Regions from separate parts of the Dactylosporangium sp. CS-033363 genome, predicted to be linked through region 2. Evidence: riboswitches for the same ligand, from Rfam matches in the RefSeq annotation. Region 2 holds a riboswitch; each other region holds the start of a gene.
The links. A riboswitch is a leader RNA that binds a small molecule or an ion and turns the genes downstream of it on or off. The one in region 2 is predicted to bind cyclic di-AMP.
Positions count from the first base shown of each region.

Region 1: another riboswitch for cyclic di-AMP. It lies ahead of ACQPZ4_RS31200 (NlpC/P60 family protein); the one in region 2 lies ahead of ACQPZ4_RS49985 (coiled-coil domain-containing protein).
Region 3: another riboswitch for cyclic di-AMP. It lies ahead of ACQPZ4_RS00440 (NlpC/P60 family protein); the one in region 2 lies ahead of ACQPZ4_RS49985 (coiled-coil domain-containing protein).

Region 1 is NZ_CP192032.1:6,746,097-6,750,610, forward strand. It holds gene ACQPZ4_RS31190 (MFS transporter) at 1-675, shown strand, start outside; gene ACQPZ4_RS31195 (glycoside hydrolase family 18 protein) at 847-1,869, shown strand; cyclic di-AMP (ydaO/yuaA leader) riboswitch at 1,990-2,166, shown strand; gene ACQPZ4_RS31200 (NlpC/P60 family protein) at 2,174-3,172, shown strand; gene ACQPZ4_RS31205 (GNAT family N-acetyltransferase) at 3,177-3,755, opposite strand; gene ACQPZ4_RS31210 (DUF6924 domain-containing protein) at 3,758-4,168, opposite strand; gene ACQPZ4_RS31215 (VOC family protein) at 4,246-4,514, shown strand, end outside.
Region 2 is NZ_CP192032.1:10,822,104-10,830,680, reverse strand. It holds tRNA gene ACQPZ4_RS49995 (tRNA-Lys) at 157-228, opposite strand; gene ACQPZ4_RS49990 (glycoside hydrolase family 19 protein) at 347-1,450, opposite strand; cyclic di-AMP (ydaO/yuaA leader) riboswitch at 1,698-1,844, shown strand; gene ACQPZ4_RS49985 (coiled-coil domain-containing protein) at 1,908-2,876, shown strand; gene ACQPZ4_RS49980 (exopolyphosphatase) at 2,951-3,913, shown strand; gene ACQPZ4_RS49975 (ATP-binding protein) at 3,941-6,673, shown strand; gene ACQPZ4_RS49970 (alpha/beta hydrolase) at 6,731-7,522, shown strand; gene ACQPZ4_RS49965 (oxidoreductase) at 7,519-8,295, shown strand; gene ACQPZ4_RS49960 (App1 family protein) at 8,292-8,577, opposite strand, start outside.
Region 3 is NZ_CP192032.1:89,536-94,049, forward strand. It holds gene ACQPZ4_RS00430 (class I SAM-dependent DNA methyltransferase) at 1-461, opposite strand, end outside; gene ACQPZ4_RS00435 (LamG-like jellyroll fold domain-containing protein) at 575-1,366, shown strand; cyclic di-AMP (ydaO/yuaA leader) riboswitch at 1,474-1,609, shown strand; gene ACQPZ4_RS00440 (NlpC/P60 family protein) at 1,621-2,619, shown strand; gene dcd (dCTP deaminase) at 2,656-3,234, opposite strand; gene ACQPZ4_RS00450 (MarR family winged helix-turn-helix transcriptional regulator) at 3,215-3,691, opposite strand; gene ACQPZ4_RS00455 (pyridoxamine 5'-phosphate oxidase family protein) at 3,758-4,264, shown strand; tRNA gene ACQPZ4_RS00460 (tRNA-Gly) at 4,274-4,344, shown strand.

The DNA.
Region 1 (4,514 bases), 4.1 Mb from region 2:
CTGGTCGTGGCCGGGGTCGTGCTCGTGTCGCGGATGGCGCTGCCGGCCGATCCCGCGGCGTCCGAGCGACCCGCGGGGGTGCGGCACGCCGTCGTCGAGGGGCTGCGGTGGACCGCCGGGCACGCCGCCGTGCGCACGCTGTCGCTGACGATCCTGATCTTCAACTTCACGTTCGGGGCGGCGTGGTCGGTGCTCGTGCTGTACGCGCAGCAGCGGCTCGGACTCGGGCCGACCGGCTTCGGCGTGTTCACGACGCTGGGCGCGGTGGGCGGGCTGGTCGGCACCGGGATGTACGGCTGGCTGACCCGGCGCGTGAGCCTGGGCAACATCATGCGGGCAGGCCTCATCATCGAGACGCTGACGCACCTCGCCCTGGCCGTGACGACGTCACCCTGGCTCGCGGGGGCGATCATGTTCGTCTTCGGGGCGCACGCCTTCATCTGGGGTACTACGTCGCTGACGGTCCGGCAACGCGCGGTGCCGACGCAGCTGCAGGGGCGGGTGGGCAGCGTCAACACGATCAGCACGTTCGGGGGGCTGGTGGTGGGCTCGCTGATCGGCGGGACGCTGGCCACGCAGGTCGGCGTGACGGCGCCGTTCTGGTTCGCGTTCGGGGGGTCGGCGGTGTTCGTCGTGCTGTTGTGGCGCTCGCTGGCGCGGATCGCGCACGGGTAGCTCGGCTCGGGAAAATGTCGTACCCGGGTGGCAGGATGTGGTGACACGAGGGCCGGCAGCAGCGGGATAGCAGTATCCCGTGCCGGCGGCGTATCCGACCCGGCCGGTGTCCGCCCCGCCGCCGGGGCAGCCGGGGTGGCCGGCTTCCTGAAATCCGGTACAACATCAAGCATGGTTGTTCTGGGAGCCTATTTTCCGGCGTCTAGTGCTGACGCGTACCCGATCGCGAACATTCCGGCCGGTGAGCTGACGCATCTGTTCTACGCGTTCGGGACCATCGAGCAGGGGCACCTCACGCTGCCGCGGGACGCCCCGGCGCACCTCGAGGCGCTCGCCGGGCTCAAGCGGGCGCATCCCAGGCTCCGGACCGTACTGTCGATCGGCGGCTGGGGTGCCGGCGGCTTCTCCGACGCGGCGCTGACGAAGCAGTCGCGGGCCGCGTTCGTGGACGAGACGCTGGCGCTCCTGAAGGACTTCGACGGGGTCGACCTGGACTGGGAGTTTCCGGTCTCCGGCGGGCCGGCCGAGGTCGTGCACCGGCCCGAGGATCGACGCAACGCGACGCTGCTGGCCCAGGACCTCCGGGCGCGGCTCGGGGACGGCAAGATCCTCACCGCGGCGTTGCCCGCCGCGCGGTTGCAGTCCGCCGGGGCCTATGACCCGGCCGAGAGCTTCGAGATCGCGGAGCTGGCCAAGGTGCTCGACTTCGTGAATCTCATGACGTACGACTTCGGGACCGGGTTCTCGCCGATCGCGACGTTCAACGCTCCACTCGAAGGCATCACCACGGCCGTCGACGACTACCTGCGGGCCGGGGTCGCGCGGGAGCGGCTGGTGCTCGGGGTTCCGTTCTACGGGCGGGGATTCCTCGTCGACGAGGCCGGCGAGCGGGCGGGGCTGGGGCGGCCTCAGGTCGGTACCATGGAAGCTCCTGAATATCGGGACATCGTGAACTCCTTCCTGCCCGATCCGGCCTGGGAGCGGCACCGGGACCCCGTTGCGCGGTCGCCGTGGCTCTATCACGCCGGGAAGCGGGCGTTCGTGAGCTATGAGGACGCCTTGTCGATCGAGGAGCGGGCGGCGTTCGCGGCGCAGCGGGGACTCGCGGGGGTGTTCACGTGGCAGCTGGCCGCGGATGACGACCGGCACAGCCTGCTCGGGGCCATGACGCGGCCGTTCGCCGGGGATCTTTGAGTCTGCGTTAAGTGTTGCTTAGATCGAGGCCGCGGCATTCCGTTGCCGAGATGTTGTCGTTACGTTTGGTGCAGCTCGACCGGTCCTCGTCGCTCAACCGGGCGGCCCGGGCGGGCGCCGCCGAGTCGTACGCCGGGCCTGTGAACAGGTCTCGGCGCGTGAGCCGGGGACCCAATGGGGCGGGAGTCGTTGCCGCCCATGGGGTGAATCCGTGACCGTGCGTGATGGTCGCGGTAGGGCGCACCTTCTTTCCGCCCGAACCCGTCAGCTAACCCGGTAGGCGGTCCGGAAGAAGGACGCTGTCGTGTTCATCGGACGTACGGCGCTGCGAGCGTGGCTCATCGGGCTGACGGTCGCGGCCGTGGTCGCTCCGGCGTGTGCCGCACACGCCGACCCGACGCACGAGGAGATCCAGGCCCAGATCGACAAGGGCAACCGGGACCTCGAGCTCATCGTCGAGGACTACAACAAGATCAATGGCGATCTGGAGGCGACGCAGGCCTCGATCACCAAGCTGGAGCAGGACCTGCAGCCGCTGCAGGCGAGCATGGACGAGGCCCGCAAGGGCGCCGACCAGGTTGCCGTCAACGCGTACAAGAGCGGCGGCAGCCTGGGCACGTGGTCGCTCATGCTGGGCGCCCAGTCCACCGACGGGTTCTTCGACCGGGTCGGGACGCTGGAGCAGATCTCGCGCAACCAGCAGGCGGACATCGCCACGTACACCGCGGCCAAGAACGGCTTCGACACCGAGAAGCAGCGGCTCAACGAGCAGCTCGCGGCGCAGAGCCGGCAGAAGACCGACATCGAGGCGCGGCGCAAGCAGATCGAGGGCAACATCGCCAAGCTCGACGACATGCAGAAGAAGGCCGACGAGGCGGCTGCGAAGGCCGCGGCGGCCAGCAAGGCCAAGACGACGAAGACCACCACGACGTCGAACCCGGGACCGCCGCCGGCCGTCTCCGGGGCCGCCGGGAAGGCCGTCAACTACGCGTGGGCGCAGCTGGGCAAGAAGTACGTCTTCGGCGCCGCCGGCCCGAACACGTTCGACTGCTCGGGGCTGACCATGATGGCCTGGAAGGCGGCGGGCGTGACGCTGCCGCACAACGCCGCCCAGCAGTGGGGCAAGGTCAAGCACATCACGCGCAGTCAGCTCGCCCCCGGTGACCTGGTGTTCTACAACGGGCTCGGGCACGTCGGGATCTACATCGGCAACAACCAGATCATCCACGCGCCGAACAGCCGGACCGTGGTGAAGGTGGCGCCGATCGACATCGACTCGCTCTACGGATACGGGCGGGTCTAGCAGGTCAGCGGAGTTCGCCCGGGAGCAGGCCGAAGACCACCGTGTCGCGGCGCCCGGTCTTGAACCGGAGGTGCGAGCGCAGCAGCCCCTCCCGGACGAACCCGCAGTGTTCCGCCACCCGCGCCGAGGCGAGGTTGTCCGGGCCACAGGTCAATTCCAGCCGGTGTACCCCCAGTGCCCCGAACCCCCACCCCGCCAGCAACCGCAGCGACCGCGTGGCCACACCGCGCCCGCGCGACCAGGGCGCGACCCAGTAGCCGATCGACGCGCGGGACTGGGCGGGGTCGACGTCGTACAGGGACGCGGCGCCCCAGATGCGGGCGGGATCGGCGGGGTCGACGACGGCCAGGTTCAGCGATGCGCCGGCCAGGCGGTCACGCTCGTTGTCCGCGAGCGCGGCGTGCACCTGGGCCTCGGTGATCGGCTCGACGTGCGGCCACGAGAAGCGCTGGCAGAGTTCGTCGGAGAACGCGGCGTACCGTTGCGGCGTGTCCCGCTCCTGCCAGGGCCGCAGCAGGACGGTGCCGTCGGTGAGGTCGGGGTCGGGAAACGGCAGGGCGGACCGCGGCGGGTCGTCGGGCACGGCTACGCGGACTGGCCGCGGTAGGTGCCGGTCTCGTCGACGGCCTCGGCGAAGTCGGCGAAGTCCATGTTGGCGATGCTCAGGTTCGACGCGACCTCGGCGAAGGCGGCCGGCAGCACCCGGAACGAGCGGCCCGGCTCGTCGGCGAGGTCGACGGCGAGCAGCGGGTGCTCGTCGTCGGTCATGCTGGTCTCGTCGGCGAGGAAGAGCTCGTAGACCTTGTCGTCCTCGTCGGCGGCGTCGTCGATGTCGATGAGGTCGGCGATGGTGGCCCCGTCGTACGCGGGGTCGCCGATGTACGTGGCGTGGTCCTCGCCGAAGAGCGTCTGGAGCTCGGCCCAGGCGTCATCGTCGCTGAAGTCGACCCGCACCACGAGCGCGGTGAGATCGCGGGGCTGGGGCAGCGCCGTCATGGGCGGCATCATCCCATCCCGCGCCCCTTTCCCGCGCGGGGGGCGCGCCGGGGCCCGGCTGGAGTACAAACGGCGGCATGACCAGTCGCATCTCCGTGCTCGTGATCGACGCCAACGACCCCCGCCGGATCGCCGCCTTCTGGTGTGCCGTGCTCGGCTGGGAGGTGATCGAGGAGGAGCCGGGCGACCCGCTCGTGATCACCATCGGGCCGGCCGGCGGGTCGGCGCCGGGGATCGACGTGGTGGCCGTGCCGGAGCACAAGACGATCAAGAACCGGCTGCACCTGGACCTCCGCGCGGACGGCAGCACCCAGGCGGAGGAGGTCGAGCGGCTGATCGGCCTGGG
Region 2 (8,577 bases):
CCGTCGTCCATTCGCCTGTTGGCGTTGCCTGGACGACGGGCTCTCGATCGGCGATCTGCCCGGGCTGCTCAGCCCCGCGCGGCCCGGCGCTCAAGTCGCAGATCGTGAGGGGGTGCGGGTGGAGGCGAAGCCTCCCCCGCCTTTCCAGGGAACCAGTGGGCCGCCAGGGACTCGAACCCTGAACCTACGGATTAAAAGTCCGCAGCTCTGCCATTGAGCTAGCAGCCCGCGCCCAACAGGGTACCCTGTCCCGCCCCGCCAACTCGCGCGTGTTTCCCCGCGACATGCGGCGGCGGCCCCCCACACCCCAGGGAGGCCGCCGCCAAGGAAAACGAACAGGTGAGCATCAGCAGGACAGCGAGCCTGCCCCCACGCCGGTGCCGAGGATGCCCACGAAGCGCTGGTAAGCCTGCACGCGGCTCTGGACCTGGGCCGGGTTGCGGCCGCCGCACTCCAGGCTGCCGTTGATGCTGCGGATGGTCTCGCCGAAGCCGGCGCCGTTGACCATGGCGTTGTGCGGGGTCATGGTGCCCGGGCCGCTCTGGGTATTCCAGTACCAGAGGGCGGTCTTCCAGGCCACGGCGGAATCGGTCTGGACCAGGTTCGGGTTGTGCAGCAGGTCGATGCCCAGCGCGTCGCCCGCGGCCTTGTAGTTGAAGTTCCACGACAGCTGGATCGGGCCGCGGCCGTAGTACGCCGCCTGGCCGGCCGGGCAGCCGTAGGACTGGCTCGTGTCGCAGTAGTGGGGGTAGTTGGCCGTGTTCTGCTCCACGACGTAGACCAGGCCGCCGGTCTCGTGGTTCACGTTGGCCAGGAACGCCGCGGCCTCCTGCTTGCGCTGGTCGTCCGAGCCGGTCTTGGCGAAGCCGGGGTACGCCGAGAGCGCCGCCACCAGGCCCGAGTACGTGTAGAACGAGTTCCGGCCCGGGAACATCTGGTTGAACTGCGCCTCGCTCACCACGAAGGAGCCGCTGGAGGGCGGAGGCGTGGTCCCACCACCGGAGCCGGAGCCGGAGCAGGTGTACGGGTCCCAGTACCAAGTGGAGATGACCGGGCTGTATCCGGGGTTCTCGTGCTCGGCGATGTAGAACTTGCCGTCCGTGAACTTGACGATGTCGCCCGTCACGTAGTTGCGGCCCTGGACCCACGCCGGGAAGCTGCAGCCGCCCGCGGAACCCGTCTGGGTCGGGGGCTGGGGCGAGGAGCCGCCGCACGAGCCCTGGTCCTGCCACACGCCGGTGTTGCCGGGCGGGGCCTCGTTCTGGGTCCACCACTTGGCGAGGTAGTTGTGGCCATTGCGGGAGACCGTGGCGCCCCCGGTGTAGACCGCTGTTGCGGACCACGCGGGTGAGCATGAGGCGGCCGACGCGGGCAGCATGTTGAAGACCGCGACCACCCCGCCCACCAGGGTCACCGCGGCGAGCATGGCCAGCACCCGCACTCTCGACACCGTCGATCAACTCCTTCGCACGTCGTCTGACCGGCCCATAGGACCAGCCCGCGACGCGGAGGAGAGCGAACGTCATCGTTTTATGAAGAATATTTACGGTTGCGTTGAGGCAGGCCCAAACGGAGTGATGTGAGTCACTCAACCCAAGGTCGAGCGATCTCCGCACAAACGGTGCGGTGCGCAAAGGAGGCGCCCTGGGTACAGTGACCCACGGTCACGTCCATGCGGGCACCGCCCCCGGTGCCGGGCGTGGCTGCCGCCCAATCGCCACCCGTGGCGAGCCGGGGACCCACCGTAACGTTGGGGTGAATCCAACCCTCTCCCGGGAGGGTGGTAGGGGTCGTTCCGTCCCGAACCCGTCAGCTAACTCGGTCGGCGGCCGACGGAAGGAACAACGAACCAGATGTCATCGCGACATCCCTACCGGCGTGTAATCGTAGCGCTACTGGCGGCATTCGTGCTCGGGGGGCTCGCCGCCACGCCCGCCGCGGCCGAGCCGGGCGGGGACACCGGCGACGAGGGTTCCAGCGCGAACCCGACCCTCGGCTCAGTGCTCGAGGACAGCACCCGCGCCTGGTCCGAGGCCAAGGAGAAGTTCGACGCCTCGGTCAAGCGCCAGGGCGAGCTCACCGCGCAGCTGCAGAAGACCGAGGCCCAGCTGGCCACGGTCCAGGAGCAGGTGGCCGCGATCGCCGTCGCGGCGTACCGCACCGGGCCCCTCACCACGTTCGCCGCGCTGATGGACTCGGGCAGCCCGGACAGCTTCGCCGAGCGGGCCGGGTCGATCAACCAGATCGCCCACCACAACGACAACCTGCTGCACGAGCTCAAGCAGCTCAAGGAGAGCCAGGCCGCGCAGAAGAAGGCCCTCGAGGACGAGGTCGCCGCGCAGCAGCAGCAGGTCCAGACCATGGAACAGAAGAAGAAGGACGCGGAGAACGCCCTGAAGCTGGCCGGCGGGCCGAGCAAGGGCTTCGTCTCCGCGAACCTGCCCACCGCCGAGGCCGTCCCGCGCACGGCCAGCGGGGGGCTGCCGAAGGAGTCGTGCAACGTCAACGACCCCACGACCACCGGCTGCATCACCCCGCGCATGCTCCACGCCATGCAGCAGGCGCAGAAGGACGGCTTCAAGCGGTTCGTGTCCTGCTTCCGGCCGAGCGGGCCGTACGAGCACCCCAAGGGGCGCGCGTGTGACTTCTCGGTGCAGACGAAGTCCGGATTCGGCGGGGTCGCCTCAGGCGGTGACTTCGTCTACGGCAGCACGCTGGCCGCGTACTTCGTCAAGAACGCCCAGCAACTCGGCGTGATGTACGTGATCTGGTTCAAGGAGATCTGGACACCCGCGGTCGGCTGGCACCATTACAGCGGCGTCGCCGGTGATCCCTCCAGTGATCACACGAACCACGTGCACCTCTCGATTCTCTAAAAAGCCTCACAAACGCGGGCGGCCGGCCGATGGGGAAACCGTCGACCGGCCGTTTCGCGCTTAGGGGATGTGCAGTGAAGTACCGTCTCGTGACCCGCAGCGACTTCGACGGACTGGTCTGCGCGGTGCTGCTGCGCCATCTCGACCTCATCGGTGACATCACGTTCGTGCACCCCAAGGACGTGCAGGACGGCCAGGTCGAGGTCGGGCCGACGGACATTCTCACCAACCTGCCGTACGCGCCCGGGGCCCACATGGTCTTCGACCACCATCACTCGGAGACCCTGCGGGCCGCCAAGAACAACCAGGGCCAGGCGACGAATCACGTCATCGACGCGGATGCCCCGTCGGCGGCCCGGGTCATCTATGACCACTTCGGCGGGGCCGAGCGCTTCCCGCACGTCTCCGACGAGTTGATGGTGGCGGTGGACCGGGCGGATTCGGCGCAGTACGACATCACCGAAATCCTGCAGCCGACGGGCTGGACGCTGCTGAACTTCCTCATGGACAGCCGCACCGGGCTGGGCCGTTTCCGGCAGTTCCGGATCTCCAACTACCAGCTCATGATGCAGCTCATCGACGCCTGCATCGACCACCAGGACGTCGAGGAGATCCTCGGCCTGCCCGACGTGGCCGAGCGCGCCGAGCTGTTCCGGGAGCAGCAGGACCTGTTCGTCGAGCAGTTGCGGCGGGTGTCGACCATGCACGGCGACGTGGTCGTGGTCGACCTGCGCGACGAGGAGACGATCTACGCCGGAAACCGCTTCATGGTGTACGCCCTGTTCCCCGAAGCCCGCGTCTCGATCCACGTGATCTGGGGCAAGCAGAAGCTCAACACGGTCTTCGCGGTGGGCAAGTCGATCCTCGACCGCACGTCGCCCACGGACATCGGACAGGTGATGCTGCAGTACGGCGGCGGCGGCCACCTCGCCGCCGGCACCTGCCAGGTCCCGCACGACCAGTCCGACCGCGTGCTGCACCAGTTGATCGCCAAGGTCGGCGCCCCGATGACCTCGACGGCGGCCCCGCGACACTGATGATCCCCGGGTGGCATGCTCGTAGGCGTGCGACTCCTGGGGCGTGACGACGAGCTGCGTTCCCTCTCCGGCCACCTCGACGACGTCGACGACCGCGGCAGCGCGATCGGCCTGCGCGGCGAGCCCGGCGTCGGCAAGAGCGCGCTGCTGGCCGAGGCCGTGGAGCACGCGCGCGGCAAGGGCTTCACCGTGCTCAGCGCGCGCGGCAGCCAGTCCGAGACGCACCTGCCGTTCGCCTGCCTGCACCAGGTCCTGCGCCCGCTGCTGCCGAGGGCCGACCGGCTTCCGGCCATGCAGCGCGACGCCCTGCTCGCCTGCTTCGCGATGGGCGACTCGGTCGAGGTGAACCCGTTCTTCGCGTTCCTCGCGGTGCTGGAGCTGCTCGTCGACCTGGCCCGGCGTACACCGGTGCTCGTCTGCCTCGACGACCTGCACTGGATGGACCAGCCCTCGATCGACGCGCTGGCCTTCGTGGCGCGGCGGATCGAGAGCGAGCGGGTGGTGGTGCTGTGCACCTCGCGGCCGGCGCCGCTGCCGTTCACCGACGCGCACACGGTCGAGTGGGTGGAACTTCGCGGCATCGACGGGGCCGCGGCGGCCGCGCTGCTCGACGCCCGGGCGCCCGGCCTGCCGCCCGCGGTGCGCGAGCGCGTCCTGCACCAGGCCCGGGGCAACCCGCTCGCCCTCCGGGAGTTCGCGATCGCGCTGGAGCCGGGGCGGTACGCGGAAATCGACGACGACCTGCCGATGACCACGCGGCTGGAGCAGGCGTTCGCGGCCCGGGCCGAGCACCTCGGGCCGGCGGTGGGCGCCATCCTGACGGTCGCGGCGGTCGACGACGGCGACGACCTCGGGGACGTGCTCGCGGCCGCGCAGCTGCTGCACGGCGCGCCGCTCGACCGCGGGGCCGCGCAGCCGGCCTTCGACAACGGGCTGCTGACGGCGAGCGGTGAGCGGTACCAGATGGCGCATCCCCTCATCGGATCGGCGCTGCTGCGGGCCATGCCGCCCGCGACGCGGCAGCAGGCCCACGAGGCGCTGGCCCGCGTCCTGGAGACCCACCCGGACCGCGCGGTGTGGCACCGGGCGTCGGCCATGTCCGGGCGGGACGAGGGGATCGCGGCCGAGCTGGAGCGGGCGGCCGGCAACGCCCAGCGCCGCGGCGCGATCGCCTCCGCCGTGGCGTGGCTGGAGCGGGCGGCCGCGCTCAGCCCCGACCCGCAGGCCCAGGCCGGCCGGCTGCTCAGCGCGGCCGAGCTCGGCTTCCAGCTGGGCCGGTTCGGGCAGGTCGAGCAGATCAAGGCCCAGGTCGCCGGGGTGTCGCTGCGCCCGCGCGACCGCTCGCGGCTGATCTGGCTGGAGGGCGTCTTCCACGACGGGTCCACGGGCGAGCCGGCCGAGGTACGCCACCTGGTCCACCTCGCCCGCCAGGCCATCGAGGGCACGGATGTCGAGCTCGCCATGCAGCTGCTGGTCGGCGCGGCCCGGCGGGTCTGGTGGCGCGACCCGGGCGCGGCGCTGCGCCACGAGATCGTGCTGGCCGCGCACCACCTGGGGGTGGCCGCCGACGACCCGCGGCTGCTGGCCATCAACGCGCTGTCCGAGCCGCTCGAGCAGGGGCCGGCGGTGATCGAGCAGCTCGCGCACTGGCCCGCGGACGCCGGCGGGCAGCCGGACGCGGCGGGCCTGCTGGGCATCGCGGCGTTCTGCACCGGCGACTTCCGCCGCGCGGTCGCGTTCCTGTCCACGCCGATCCAGGAGCTGCGCGCGCAGGGCCGGATGAGCCTGCTCGCGGAGGCGCTGGCGATCCGCTCCTGGGGCGAGATCTACCTGGGCACGTTCGACGCGGCGAGCTCGGCCGACGAGGCGATGCGGCTGGCCGACGAGACCGGGCAGTCGCTGTGGGCCGCGACCGCGCGCATCGCGGTGGCGCTGATCGACGGCGTCGGGCGGGGCTGGGACACCCGGCACGACCTGCTGGCGGAGGCCGAGCACACGGCGGTGCGCACCCCGAACGCCGCCTCTTCGCTTCTGGCCGGCGTGCAGCTGGCCCGCGGGATCGCCGAGCTCGGCGCGAACCGGCACGAGCAGGCCTATGGCGAGATGCGCCGGGTGTTCGAGCCGACGGACCCGGCGTACCAGCGCATTCAGCAGGTCTGGACGCTCGGCTACCTGGCCGAGGCGGCCGTGCGCACCGGGCGGCGGGACGAGGGCCGCGCGCTGCTGGCGGGCATCGAGCGGATCGCGGGCGGCTCACCGGCGACCGGGTCGATCATCGCGCTGGAGTACACCCGGGCCGTGCTCGCCGACGACGAGTCGGCCGAGCCGCTGTTCAAGGCGGCCATGCACGGCGCCAGCAGCGGGCTGCCCTGGCACCGGGCGCGGGCCGAGCTCGCGTTCGGCTCCTGGCTGCGCCGCCGGCGCCGGGTCGTCGAGTCGCGCGAGCCGCTGCGGGCGGCCCGGGCCACGTTCGAGGCGGTCGGCGCGCGGACCTGGGCCCAGCGGGCCGACCAGGAGCTGAGCGCGACCGGCGAGCGCGGGTGGCAGCCGACGTCGAACCCGCGGGAGCGGCTCTCCCCGCAGGAGGCGCAGATCGCCGAGCTCGCCGCGCAGGGCCTGTCCAACCGCGAGATCGGCCAGCGGCTGTTCCTCTCGCACCGGACGGTCAGCTCGCACCTGTACCGCATGTTCCCCAAGCTCGGCATCACGTCCCGCGCCCAGCTGGCCGCCGTCCTGATGCAGTCACCTGACGCTAGCTGACCCCGTGGAAGCGCTCCTACGGTGCCAATGACGGCGCCCGACGAGCGGAGAACTCCTGTGACAACCCCCGTGCTCTTCATCCATGGCCTCTGGCTGCACGCCACCTCGTGGGACCCGTGGGTCCAGCTGTTCCGGGAGGCCGGCTACGAGCCGATGGCCCCCGGCTGGCCCGGCGACGGCGAGACGGTCGAGGCCTCGCGCGCGAACCCCGACGCGATCGGCGACCACGGCATCGACGACGTGGTGGCCCATTTCGCCGGCATCATCGAGCGGCTCCCGAGCGCCCCGATCCTGATCGGGCACTCGTTCGGCGGCATGATCGCGCAGAAGCTGCTCGGCCAGGACCGCGCGCTGGCCGCCATCGCCATCGACGCCGCCCAGATCAAGGGGGTACTCCCCGTGCCCCTCTCGGCCCTCCGCGCCACCCTCCCGGTGTTCAAGAACCCGGCCAACCGGCACCGCGCGGTCTCGCTGACCCCGGAGCAGTTCCGGTTCGCGTTCACCAACGAGGTCTCGGAGCAGGAGTCGGAGGAGCTGTTCGAGCGCTGGACGATCCCCGCGCCGGGCAAGCCGCTGTTCGAGGCGGCGACCGCGAACTTCGACCCGCACTCGCCGGCCAAGGTGGCCACCGACAACCAGAACCGCGGGCCGCTGCTGCTCATCGCCAGCGGCAAGGACCACACCGTGCCGGAGTCGGTGACCCGGGCGACGCTGAAGCAGTACCGGCACTCGGAGGCGGTCACCGACATCATCACGTTCCCGGACCGGGCCCACTCGCTGACCATCGACTCCGGCTGGCGCGAGGTGGCCGACACCTGCCTGACCTGGCTCAAGGAACAGTCGCTGTGAACCTCGGCCTCGCGGGCCGCCGCGCGGTGGTGACGGGCGCCGGCAAGGGCATCGGTCTCGCGATTGCGAGCGCGCTTGTACAGGAGGGTGCCCACGTCACCGCCGGTGCCCGCCATGGCTCGCCCGAGCTCGACGCCCTCGGCGCGCACGTGGTCCTCGGGGATCTGACGACGGCGGCCGGCTGCCAGGCCCTCGCCGACGCGGCGGTGGACCGCTTCGGCGGCATCGACGTGCTCGTCAACAACGTCGGCGCGGTCCGGCCGCGGACCGGCGGCTTCCTGTCGGTCACCGACGAGGACTGGCAGGGGGCGCTGGAGGCCAACCTGTTCTCGGCCATCCGCGCGACCCGGGCCGCCGTGCCCCACCTGCTGCGGAGCGCCCCGTCGGCGATCGTCACCGTCTGCTCGGTCAACGCCGCGCTGCCGGACCCCGGGGTGATCGACTACAGCGCGGCCAAGGCGGCGCTGCGCAGCTTCTGCAAGTCGCTGTCGAAGGAGCTCGGCCCGGCCGGGGTCCGGGTCAACACGGTCAGCCCGGGCCCGGTGGAGACCCCGCTGTGGCTGGGGGCCGGCGGCGTGGCCGAGACCATCGCGCAGGCGCAGGGCCTGGACCCGGCCGCGGTCCAGGCGGCCGCGGTCGCCGGCACCCCGACCGGCCGGTTCAGCCGCCCGAGCGAGGTGGCTCAGGTCGTCCTGCTGCTCGCCGCGGAGACGGCCGGCAACATCACCGGCGCCGACATCGTGATCGACGGCGGCCTCGTCACCACGATCTAGAGGATCTCAGTGTCCCGGAGCAGGCGCCACAGGCCGGCGCCGTCCGGGGCGCTGAGCCATCTGCGGTCGTTGGGCGGGAAGCGCCTTGGGCTCCCCGCCACACCCGGGAACGCGCCGGCCAGGACCGCCTGGGCGGGGGACAGGTGGCGGATGGCCACGGCGGCGATGCTGTCCGGGTGCTCGGCCGCGAACTCGGCGTAGATCTCCGGGTCGTGCTGGCCGTCGTCGCCGATGAGCAGCCAGCGGATGTCCGGGAACTCCTGGGCCAGCCGGGACAGCGAG
Region 3 (4,514 bases), 330 kb from region 2:
TTCAGCGTGGTCCGGTCGCCGACGTGGAAGCCGAGCGCCAGGATGCCGCCCGGTCGCAGGACCCGTTTGAGCTGGTCGAGGACGGTGGGGACGAGGTCGTCCGGGATGTGGATCAGCGACCAGAACGCGATCACGCCGGCCATTTCCTTGATGTCGGCTCGGAGGTCGGTCATGTCGCCGACCTCGAAGCGCACGGATGGGTTTTCGCGGCGGGCCAGTTCGATCATGGCGGGGGACAGGTCGATGCCGATCGCGTCCAAGCCGAGCCGGTGCAGGTGGGCGGTCACGTGGCCGGGGCCGCAGCCTATGTCGGCGACGGGCGCTCCCGGGCCCACCAGGTCTGCGAACAGGGCGAGGGCGGCGCGCAGGTACGGGTCTTGTCGTAGCGCGGGGCGCACCAGGTCGGCGTAGCTCTCGGCGACGGTGTCGTACGAGGTGCGGGTGTCCTTCAGCCAGTCCACGCCGCGACCCTAACGGTTGATGCGGTTGCCGTTCGGGCGCGCGCTATGACGGGTTCGGGGCATCATGTCCGGTTATGCGCCGCCCCCGCCGGTTGATGCTGTGTGCCCTTGTCGTGGGCCTCGTCGTCGGCGCCGGGCTGTTGGTGCGGCGTTCTTTCGAGGATCAGGCGGCCTCGCCGTTGACTGGCGCCTCGTTCGGGATGGGGAGCGCGCCGGGCGTGTCGTCGCCGCCGTCGCCATCTGCTGCCGCATCAGGCCATAAGGCCAATTCGGTCCGCTTCACCTTCGACGGCGGACTGGGTGAGCCGGTGGGTGATGCGTCGGGCCGGCTCGGATTGCACACTCGGAAGGCAGAAGGCGGACAGCTATCGGTCGTTCCGCACGATGGCGGACTCGCGGTACGTTTTCCTCCGCGCTGTGAGCATTACGGTGCGGAAAGTTGCGCACGCGCGATCCTGCAGAGCGGACCCGCCGGGTTTCTCAATCCCGGCCGGGGATCCTTTACGTACGGCGCCACGGTGCAGGTTCATCCAAATGAGACTTCCAAGGGCGCCAATGTCGTCCAAAAGGGGTTCTCGGTCGGTGACAGTCAGTTCAAGCTGCAGGTCGACGGGGACGCCGGCCAGCCCAGCTGTGTGATTGTCGGCACACATTCCGACACCATTTACGTGGCCCTGGCATCGCGGTCCGTCGCTGACGGGCGGTGGCACCGGATCGCGTGTTCGCGCGGTAACTCCCTGCTCACCGTGGTTGTCGACGGGGTCGAGGCGGGCCGCGCGAGCATTCCGTCGTCACTGTCCATAGCGAACGAGGATCCGCTCTGTATTGGTGGCAAGGGGACCAGCGCGAACAACGATCAGTTCGTGGGTGCAATCGATGATGTGTTCGTCACTCGAATCGCCTGACCTTCGGGACAAATCGGACAAGAATCGCGCAGGACTTGTACCTGGGAACCCGGCCCCCTTAACGTGAATTCGCGTCGGCTGGATGTCCGCGCCCACCACGGGCGCGCCAGGCGGCACCGCCGAGTCGATTTCGAGCCGGGGACCCAAGCGTTCCATCGGGGTGAATCCGCGCAGTTCGCGCGGTAGGGCGACCTTCCCGCCCGAACCCGTCAGCTAACCCGGTAGGCGGCCATGGAAGAAGGAGTAACTCCTCGGTGGAGACCCATCTGAGGTGGACGGGACGGGCCGGCCGTCTGACCCGGCTCCTCGTCGCCACCCTCGGCGGTCTGACCCTCGCACTCGGCATCACCGGCGGCGCCCACGCGGACCCGACGCCCGGCGAGATCGAGAAGCAGATCGACGACAAGTGGAACACGATCGAGCCGGTCATCGAGCAGCACAACCAGCTCAACGCCGAACTCGCCGCCAACAAGACCAAGCAGAAGCAGCTCGAGGCCCAGATCGCCCCGCTGCGCGCGCAGGTGGACGCCGCCTTCGACAAGGTGAGCGCGTTCGCGGTGCTGCAGTACAAGAACGGGCGCGTCTCGAAGCTCGACGCGATGCTCACCACCGGGTCCCCGGACACGTTCATCGACCAGATGACGCTGCTCAACATGGTGGCCAAGGACGAGCAGGCGCGGATCAAGGACGTCCTCGTCGCCAAGCAGCAGTACGACGCCCAGAAGGGCCCCCTCGACGAGCTGATCGCCAAGCAGGCCGAGCAGGAGGCCGCCCTGGCGAAGCAGCAGACCCAGATCGAGGGCGACATCAAGAACCTGCAGGACATGCGCCTGAAGGCCTACGGCAGCGGCACCGGCACGGGCTCGCTGAAGCCGGTCGCCTGCCCGCAGCAGTACGACGGCTCGCCGGGCAGCAAGGCGGCCCAGATCGGCTGCCAGCAGATCGGCAAGAAGTACGTGTGGGCGACCGAGGGTCCGAACACCTTCGACTGCTCGGGCCTGACCATGTACTCCTGGAAGCAGGTCGGCGTGACCTACCTGCGGCACTACACGATGTGGCAGTACCAGGACACCAAGCGCGTGGCACGAGCCGACCTGCGCGCCGGCGACCTCGTCTTCTTCTACCCCGACAAGCACCACGTCGGGCTGTACGTCGGCAACGGCTGGATGGTGCACGCACCCAATCCCAGCGAGCCGGTGCAGATGAAGAAGATCGACTCGGAGCCGATATCCGGGTACGGCCGGGTGGCTTAACTTTTCAGGGCGGGCCCTTCTGGGCCCGCCCTTTTGTTACTTTGTGGGCCAGGTCCGCCAGTTCTGCCAGGAACGGCTCGGCGTAGGCCCGCGCTGCCCCTGATACCGCGACCCGTACACCGCGGACCCATACGGGTGCTCAGACGGCGAGGACAGCCGGAAAATGCACAGCTGCCCGATCTTCATCCCGGGCCACAGCCGGATCGGCAGGTTCGCCACGTTCGACAGCTCCAGCGTCACGTGCCCGGAGAAACCCGGATCGATGAACCCGGCCGTCGAGTGCGTCAGCAGCCCGAGCCGGCCCAGGCTGGACTTCCCCTCGAGCCGCCCCGCGAGCTGATCCCCGAGCGTGATCACCTCGAGCGTGGACGCGAGCACGAACTCACCCGGGTGCAGGACGAAGGACTCGTTCTCCTCGACCTCCACCATGGACGTCAGATCGTCCTGCTGCACCGCCGGATCGATATGCGTGTACAGATGGTTGTTGAACACCCGAAACCACCGATCGAGCCGCACGTCGATGCTGGACGGCTGGACCAGCGCCTGATCGAACGGCTCGAGGCGCAGCTGGCCGCCTTCGAGCTCCTTGCTGAGGTCACGGTCGGATAGCAGCACCCTCTGAGGTTACGTTGGCCTCATCGGCCGCTCTTGCAGTGGCCTCCAGGGCCTGTTTGATCACTTGGTTGGTGGCGTCTATCTGCGCCGGTGTGAACTGCTCCAAAGCCGCCCTCATGTGTACGCCCAGCGGCGCGAAAAACTCCGCCGCCAGCGCCCGGGCCTTGGGCTGGATGTCGAGGTTGATCCGCCGCCGATCGGTGGGGTCGGGCCGGCGCTCGACGTGCCCGGCCCGTTCGAGGCGCACCAGCAGGGCCGTGGTGGCCGCGGGGCTCAGCGAGAGCCGCCGGGCCAGCTCCCCGGGGGTGAGCGGCTCCTGGTCCTCAGCGGCCCGCCAGATGTGCGCGATGGCGTTCATGTCCGTCCGATGCAGCCCATGCGCCCGCGCGAACACGTCAACGAACCGGTCCGCCTCAACGTTGAACCGCCGCAGCAGGTCGATGAGCTCGTCCGTCACCGCTTCATCTTGCCCCGTTCGGGGAAAACGGCAATGATCGTACAGGTGTTCGAGTAAATTTGGGTTATGGCATCGTGGGCTGACTTCGCCGCCGCCGACCCTTCACTGGCGGCGGCCATCCAAACGCTCGTCTGCCAGTACGGCCCGGGCCTGGGCTACCTGGCAACCGTCCGCCCTGACGGCGGCCCGCGCATCCACCCGGTCTCCCCGGTGATCACCGCTTCCGGCTTGTACTGCTTCGTCCTGCCGTCCCCGAAGCGCCACGACCTGGACCGGGACGGCCGCTACTCCTTGCACAGCTTCCCGTCGGACTCCTCGGACGACGAGGCCTACCTCTCGGGGCGGGCTGTGCTGGTGTCGGATTCAGACCTCGTGGCCCGGTTGGCCCTGCTGATGCGGGCGGCGCCGGGGATCGATTGGAAGCTCTACGAGTTGTCGATCGACCTGGCGATGTACGTCTCACATGGGGGCTCGACGCCTTCTGGCCGCACCGTGTGGAAGGACCGGGCGGGGCATGTTCCACGGGCACGGCATAATGGTCCGTGCGCTGAGGCCGTGGATTCGGTACAGTAGGCGTCGCTCGCGGGTGTAGTTCAATGGCAGAACATCAGCTTCCCAAGCTGACAGTGAGGGTTCGATTCCCTTCACCCGCTCTCTTCCAGCCTGGGGCTCGAGCCCCAGACCCCACGATCGATGGCCCTCGCCGTCGTGGTTGCTACGCACCAAACACCTTCACTGCCTCCCCGCTGGCGCGTCTCCAACGACGAGCAGTCGTCCCTTGGAAACTCTCCGAGCCCGCTCGTCGGTCAATGGCGTGTCTCGC